DNA from 2 places in the Streptomyces sp. P13-3-3 genome. Region 2 is predicted to be linked to the other one. Evidence: riboswitches for the same ligand, from Rfam matches in the RefSeq annotation. Region 2 holds a riboswitch; the other holds the start of a gene.
The links. A riboswitch is a leader RNA that binds a small molecule or an ion and turns the genes downstream of it on or off. The one in region 2 is predicted to bind S-adenosylmethionine.
Positions count from the first base shown of each region.

Region 1: it holds a riboswitch for S-adenosylmethionine, as region 2 does, so the genes downstream of both, ACQZOG_RS07920 (aminotransferase class V-fold PLP-dependent enzyme) here and thrC (threonine synthase) in region 2, are expected to answer to the same signal.

Region 1 is NZ_CP192228.1:1,753,654-1,757,529, reverse strand. Features, by position in the region: gene ACQZOG_RS07925 (Lrp/AsnC family transcriptional regulator) at 1-205, shown strand, start outside; gene ACQZOG_RS07920 (aminotransferase class V-fold PLP-dependent enzyme) at 236-1,642, opposite strand; SAM riboswitch class IV at 1,814-1,930, opposite strand; gene trpD (anthranilate phosphoribosyltransferase) at 2,003-3,067, opposite strand; gene qcrB (cytochrome bc1 complex cytochrome b subunit) at 3,218-3,876, opposite strand, start outside.
Region 2 is NZ_CP192228.1:431,134-435,009, forward strand. Features, by position in the region: gene ACQZOG_RS02090 (alpha,alpha-trehalose-phosphate synthase (UDP-forming)) at 1-682, opposite strand, end outside; gene ACQZOG_RS02095 (glucosyl-3-phosphoglycerate synthase) at 755-1,723, opposite strand; SAM riboswitch class I at 1,863-2,010, shown strand; gene thrC (threonine synthase) at 2,028-3,317, shown strand; gene ACQZOG_RS02105 (ubiquitin-like small modifier protein 1) at 3,351-3,626, shown strand.

The sequences.
Region 1 (3,876 bases), 1.3 Mb from region 2:
CAGCGTCAGCGAGGTCTTCTCCGTCACCGGCACGTACGACCTGATCGCCATGGTGCGGGTGCGGGAGCACGAGGACCTCGCCGAGGTCATCCCCGGCAGCATCAGCAAGATCCCGGGGGTGGAGGGCACGGACACGCACGTGGCGTTCCGGACGTACTCCCAGCACGACCTCGAGGCAGCCTTCGCCATCGGGCTGGACAGCTGACCCCCCGGGGCTCCGCCCCGGCTCCGCTCCTCAGGCGCCGGAGGGGCCGTCCGTGGCCGACGTGTCCGGCACGCACCGCCCCTCCACCGTGCGGTACGTCCACCGTGCCCCGTCCCGCACGAGTTCCCGCACCGCCCGCACGAACCGTGCGACATGCTCCTCCGGCGTGCCGGCCCCGAAGCTGACCCGGATCGCGTTCAGCGCCCCCGCCTCCGGCGCCCCGCACTCCCCCGCACCGCCCGTGTCGCCGCCGAGCAGCCTCCGCACCAGCGGGTGCGCGCAGAACAGGCCGTCGCGTACGCCGATGCCGTACTCCGCGGACAGAGCCGCCGCGAAGTGGGAGCTGTTCCAGCCGTCGACCACGAAGGACAGCACCCCGACCCGGGGCGCGTCGTCGCCGAACAGGGACAGGAAACGCACCTCGGGCACGTCCGCCAGCCCCTCCCGCACCGCGCGCACCAGCGCGTCCTCCCGTGCGGCCAGCGCCTCGAACCCCGCCTCGGTGAGCGCCTTGCAGGCGGAGGCGATGGCGTAGGCGCCGATGACGTTGGGCGAGCCGGCCTCGTGGCGGGCGGCGGTCTCGTGCCATTCCACGTCCACTCCCCCGTCCGCGCGCCGGGTGACCGCGCGGCTGGCGCCGCCGCCGGCGAGGTACGGCCCGGCCTCGCGCAGCCAGTCGGCGCGGCCGGCCAGGACCCCGGATCCGAAGGGCGCGTACAGCTTGTGCCCGGAGAAGGCGACCCAGTCCACGTCCAGCTCGCGCACGGACACCGCGCGGTGCGGGGCGAGCTGGGCGGCGTCCAGCACGATCCTGGCGCCGTGCGCGTGGGCGGCGGCGGCGAGTTCGCGGACCGGCCACAGCTCGCCGGTGACGTTGGAGGCGCCGGTGACACAGACCAGGGCCGGCCCGTGGGGGTCACGGTCGGCGAGGGCGCGCTCCAGGGACGCGACGGCCCGCGCGGGGCTGTCGGGGGCGTCGAGGACGGTCACCCGGCCCGCCCGCTGCCAGGGCAGCAGCGCCGCGTGGTGCTCGGTCTCGAAGACGAAGACCTCGCAGCCGTCGGGCAGGACGGCGGCGAGCAGGTTGAGGGAGTCGGTGGTGGAGCGGGTGAACACCAGCTGGTCGTCGGCGCGGCAGTCGAGGAACCCGGCGACGGTACGGCGGGCGTTCTCGAAGAGGTCGGTGGAGAGCTGGGAGAGGTAGCCGGCGCCGCGGTGGACGCTGCCGTAGTAGGGGGCGTAGGCGGCCACGTCGTCCCAGACGCGCTGGAGGGCGGGGGCGCTGGCGGCGTAGTCGAGAGCGGCGTAGGTGACCTCGCCGCCGGTGACGAGGGGCACGGCGACGTCCCGGCCGAGGACGGGCAGCGGGGTGGGGACGGACGGCTCGGCGGCGGCAGCGGGTACGGCGGTGGCGGTGGCGGTGGCGGCAGCAGGCATGACGGAACTCCCGGAGGGCAGGGCGGATCCTCGCGCGAGCGGACGGCGTGACGCGTCGCTCCAGCGCGGAGAGGAAAGTGACGAGGGTGTGCGGAGGCGGGGCTCGACGCCCTAACGCATTCGCTTGCTCACGGAAGACTCCTCGACGACCAGGACCCCTGGTGTGCGAGGGGTCCGCGCTTGCCGTGAGCCCTGCTGCTCACGGCCTGGTCTTCACCCGGGGCACCCCGCCACGGACGGAGGGTTGCCGGACAGCCGGCCGGGGCCTGATGGCTGTCACTCATGACCTGAGAGGGAACGTACGCGAGGCGACGGCCGTCCCGCAACCCGTATCCGGATCGCGGGACGGCCGTGCGGGGCCTACGCGTTGCTGACGGCGACCCAGCGTTCGAGGACGCGCCGCGCGGCGCCGGAGTCGACGGACTCGGCGGCCTTCTCCATCCCGGCGCGGATCTGCTCCGTGAGCGTGCCGCTGCCGGGCTCCAGGGCCACCAGGGCCGCCGCCGAGTTCAGCAGCACCGCGTCCCGCACGGGGCCGCGCTCGCCGTCCAGCAGCCGGCGGGCCACTTCGGCGTTGTAGGAGGCGTCGGCGCCGCGCAGCGCCTCCACCGGGACCAGGTCGATGCCGACGTCGCGCGGGTCGAAGGTCTCCTCGGTCACCGCGCCGTCGCGGACCACCCACACCTTGGAGGTGCCGGTGGTGGTCAGCTCGTCGAGGCCGTCGTCGCCGCGGAACACCAGGGTGGAGTTGCCGCGACCGGCGAACACCCCGGCCATGATGGGCGCCATCCGGGCGTCGGCGACGCCGACGGCCTGCGCCTTGACCTTCGCCGGGTTGGCGAGCGGGCCGAGGAAGTTGAACACGGTGCGGACGCCGAGCTGGCCGCGCGCGGCGGCCACATGACGCAGCGCCGGGTGGAACCTCACCGCGAAGCAGAAGGTGATGCCGGCCTCCTCGGCGACCTCGGCGACCCGGCGCGGGGTCAGTTCGAGGTTGACGCCCAGCTTCTCCAGCACGTCGGAGGCGCCGGAGGCGGAGGACGCGGCGCGGTTGCCGTGCTTGACGACCTTCGCGCCGGTGCCGGCGACGACGATCGAGGACATGGTGGAGATGTTCACCGTCTTGGCGCCGTCGCCGCCGGTGCCGACGATGTCGACGGTGGCGCCGGGCACCTCGATGACGTTGGCGTGGTCGTAGAGCGCCCGCACGCAGCCGGTGATCTCGTCGACGGTCTCGCCCTTGGCCCGCAGGGACACCGCGAACCCGGCGATCTGCGCGTCGGTCGCCTCGCCGCGCATGATCAGGTCCATCGCCCAGGCGGCCTCGTCGGCGGTCAGGTCCCGGCCGTCCAGGAGGGTGTTCAGCAGGGCGGGCCAGGAGCGGCCCGCCGCGGTGTCGCCTCCAGCGGGGGTCACAGCGCTCATGGTCGCTCCTGACGGTCGTAGCGGGTCCTCGGGACCGGACGGGTCCCGCACCCACCCTATCCAGCCGCGGGCACGGCGAAGGGCCCCCGTCCGCAGAACGGACGGGGGCCCTTCGCTGTCGTGTGGCGACGTGTGGAGAAGCTCCGGGGATCAGTGGTGGCCGTGGCCGCTCGTGATCTCCTTGTACTCCTCGACGGTCGGCTTCGGAATCTGCGACTCCTCGCCGTAGAAGCCCTTGCTGAGCTTCGCGCGCAGCTTCTCGCCGGCCTTCACCTTGCGCCGGACGCCGTTCTCGTCGACCTCCGGGCCGAGCTCGAGCGGCTTGGGCTGCTCGTGCGCGGTGAGGGTGTACAGCTGCTCCTGGCTGAGCGGCTCGTGGACCTCGATGAACTCACCGTGCGGCAGGCGCTTGATGATGCCCGACTCGCGGCCGTGCAGCACCTTCTCCTTGTCCCGGCGCTGGAGGCCGAGGCAGATCCGCTTGGTGACGATGAACGCCACGACCGGGGCGACGAAGAACGCGATCCGGACGAACCAGGTGATGGCGTTGATCGACAGGTGGAAGTGCGTGGCCCAGATGTCGTTGCCGCCGCCGACGAGGAGCACGAAGTACAGCGTCATCCAGGCGACGCCGAACGCGGTGCGGGTCGGGGCGTTGCGCGGGCGGTCCAGGATGTGGTGCTCGCGCTTGTCGCCGGTGACCCAGGACTCGATGAACGGGTACACGGCGATGGCGGCCAGGACCAGCGGGAAGATCAGCAGCGGGATGAACACGCCCAGGACGAGCGTGTGACCCCAGAAGTTGATCT
Region 2 (3,876 bases):
TGTCGCCGAGCCCGCCGGCGAACCGCTCGCAGCACGCGGTGAACGCGTCCGCCCAGCGGCGGGTGAGGAAGCCGAGCCGGTCGGCGCCGAGCATGCCGCGCAGCATCTGCCGCGCGATGTCGTCGGGCAGCATCGCGAAGTACTCGGGCGGCGCCCACGGCGTGTGCGAGAAGTGCCCGATGCGCAGGTCGGGGCGCAGCTCGCGGAGCATGCCGGGGACCAGGGTCAGGTGGTAGTCCTGCACCAGGACGGCCGCGCCCTCGGCGGCCTCCTCGGCCAGCGCCTCGGCGAACGCGCGGTTGTAGGTCTCGTAGGAGGCCCACTGCCGGCGGAACTCCGCGTCGAAGGCGGGCTCCAGCGGCGTCTGGTACAGCATGTGGTGGACGAACCACAGCACCGAGTTCGCGATGCCGTTGTACGCGTCCGCGTGCACGTCCGCCGGGACGTCCAGCATCCGCACGCCGTCCTCCCCGACGCCGCGCCGCACGGCCTCGCGGTCGCCGTCGGACAGTGCCGAGCACACCCACAGGGCGCCCGACTCGGGGCCGATGGCCGAGAGGCCGGAGACCAGTCCCCCGCCGCCCCGCCTGCTCCTCAGCGAACCGTCGTCCGCCACCGCGTACGACACCGGCCCCCGATTGGAGGCGACCAGCACCTGAGCTGCACCGAAGCTTGAAGCCATACGCCTCAACCTAGCCCGGCCCCCCGGGCCTCAAACGTGCCGGTGCGTCACACCGGTCGGTGACGGACGGGGTCAGGCCACCTTGCGGGACTGGTACTCCGCGACGTCCCGCATCGGCGGCCGCTCCTCGGTGTCCACCGAGTACGTGCGGGGCTCGAAGGCGTCCCCGGCGCGCTCGAACTGGGTCAGCGACGGTCGGAGCAGATGCGCGCGGGCCAGCCGCAGCTGCGCGGTGCGGTAGATCGCGGCGGCCATCCGGCCGAGCGCCTGCCCGTCCTGGTGCCGGTGCTTGCGCACGCCCACGTCCACCTGGGCCAGCGCGTCCAGGCCCACCAGGTGCAGGGCGTCGACCAGCATGCCCAGCTCGACGCCGTAGCCGACGGGGAACGGGAGCTGTTCGAGCAGGCCGCGGCGGGCCGCGTACTCGCCGCCCAGCGGCTGGACGAAACCGGCGAGCTGCGGCCAGTGCATGTTGAGCAGCGGGCGGGCCATCAGCTCGGTGACGCGGCCGCCCTGCCCGGCGCCCGCGCCGGTGATGCTCCCGTCGGCCGTCGTCATCGGCCGGTCGTACATGGCCTTGACCAGCTGGAGGCCGGGGTCGGTGAGCAGCGGGCCGACGATGCCGGTGACGAAGTCCGACGAGAACTCCCGCAGGTCCGCGTCGACGAAGCACACGATGTCACCGCGCGTGACCAGCAGCGACCGCCACAGCACCTCGCCCTTGCCGGGCACGGCAGGCAGGCGGGGCAGGATGGCGTCCCGGTGGACGACGGTCGCGCCGGCCGCCGCGGCCACCTCGGAGGTGCGGTCGGTGGAACCGGAGTCGATCACCACGACCTCGTCGACCAGGGGCACCTGGAGCACCAGGTCGTGCCGGATGACGGAGACGATGTCGCCGACCGTGGCCTCCTCGTTCAGCGCGGGCAGCACCACGCTCACCGTCTGTCCCGAGGAGCGTTTCGCCGCCAGGATCCGGTGCAGCGGACGGTCGGAAACCGACCAGGAGCGCTCGATCAGCCAGCGCTCGACTTCTTCCAGCACGGCGGACTCCTCACTGGCCGGGGGCGGTCCATCTCGGTGTGCGGACGGCTCTCTCCGCCGTCCGGGCCTTCGGTTACAGTCTTGAACAGCGCCGACGGACCCCGCATCCCGGGGGGTGTCGGGGCGGACAACTGAACACCGCTCATCCAGAGGGGCAGAGGGATACGGCCCGATGAAGCCCCGGCAACCCTCCAGTCGGTACTTGTCACGCGGACGTGGCGAGGCTCCCGGCTAGGGAAGGTGCCAAATCCGTCTCACGGCGAAGTGCGTCGTGAGGAAGATGAGGAGAAAGGGCCTCGCCTCCATGGCTGTGCAGACTTTTGCAAGCACCACCGACTCCGCGAACACCGTCGACCTCGGCCCCGCCGCCGCGCTGTCCTGCCGCGAGTGCGGCCACCGCGTGCCCCTCGGTCCGGTCTTCGCCTGCGAGGAGTGTTTCGGCCCGCTGGAGATCGCCTACGACTTCTCCGGGTACGACACCGAAGAGCTCCGCAAGCGCATCGAGGCGGGTCCCGCGAACATCTGGCGCTACGCGCCGCTGCTGCCCGTCCCCGCGGACGTGGCGACCAAGCCCAACCTGAACCCCGGCTGGACCAAGCTCGTCCAGGCCGACAACCTCGCCCGCGAACTGGGCGTCACCGGCGGCCTCTACGTCAAGGACGACTCCGGCAACCCCACGCACTCCTTCAAGGACCGGGTCGTCGCCCAGGCCCTGGAGGCCGCGCGCGCCTTCGGCTTCACCACCCTGTCCTGCTCCTCCACCGGCAACCTGGCCGGCGCGGTCGGCGCCGCCGCCGCCCGGGCCGGCTTCCGCTCCTGCGTGTTCATCCCGCACGACCTGGAACAGGGCAAGATCGTCATGGCCGCCGTCTACGGCGGCGAGCTCGTCGGCATCGAGGGCAACTACGACGACGTGAACCGTTTCTGCTCCGAGCTGATCGGCGACCCGGCCGGCGAGGGCTGGGGCTTCGTCAACGTCAACCTGCGGCCGTACTACGCCGAGGGCTCCAAGACCCTCGCGTACGAGGTCTGCGAGCAGCTCGGCTGGCGGCTCCCGGACCAGATCGTGGTCCCGATCGCGTCCGGCTCGCAGCTGACGAAGATCGACAAGGGTCTGCAGGAGCTGATCAAGCTCGGGCTCGTCGAGGACAAGCCGTACAAGATCTTCGGCGCCCAGGCGGCGGGCTGCTCGCCGGTCTCCACCGCGTACAAGGCCGGGCACGACGTGGTCCGCCCGCAGAAGCCGGACACCATCGCCAAGTCCCTGGCCATCGGCAACCCGGCGGACGGGCCGTACGTGCTCGACATCGCCCGGCGCACCGGCGGCGCGGTGGAGGACGTCACGGACGCGCAGGTGGTCGAGGCGATCAAGCTGCTGGCGCGGACCGAGGGCATCTTCGCGGAGACCGCGGGCGGGGTCACGGTCGGCGTGACGAAGAAGCTGATCGAGGACGGGGTGCTGGATCCGTCCCTCACCACGGTGGTGCTGAACACCGGGGACGGGCTCAAGACGCTGGACGCGGTGGCGGGGACGGGGCTCACGGCGACGATTCGTCCCAGTCTTGAGTCGTTCCGTGAGGCCGGGCTCGTCTGAGCCGCTTCGCCATTTCCTGACCGGAGGTTCAAAGTGAGCGTTACCGTTCGTATCCCTACCATTCTGCGCACCTACACCGGGGGCAAGGCCGAGGTCGCCGCCGAGGGGACCACCCTGGGCGAGGTCATCCAGGACCTCGAGAAGAACCACACCGGCATCGCCGCGCGGGTCCTGGACGACCAGGGCAAGCTGCGCCGGTTCGTGAACGTGTACGTCAACGACGACGACGTGCGCTTCGAGCAGGGGCTGGAGACGGCCACCCCGGAGGGTGCCGGCGTCTCGATCATTCCGGCGGTCGCCGGAGGCTGATCATTACCTTCGGTAATGACCGTTACCGAGCGTTCAGGACTTTGCCCCCTCCGTGAGAGATCCGGAGGGGGCAATTCCATGAGGTTGAGCGCGGTAGAGTTGGGGAACGCGCTCCCGATCCATTGATCGAGAACCCTGAATTCCTGCCGCGGACCCGACTGGATGTAGCCAAAGTGCGGGCTCCTTTCGCGGCCTTTGTCTCCTTTGCCCGGCCCGACTTGCCCTGAATTCTGGCGAATTCTTGCCACAT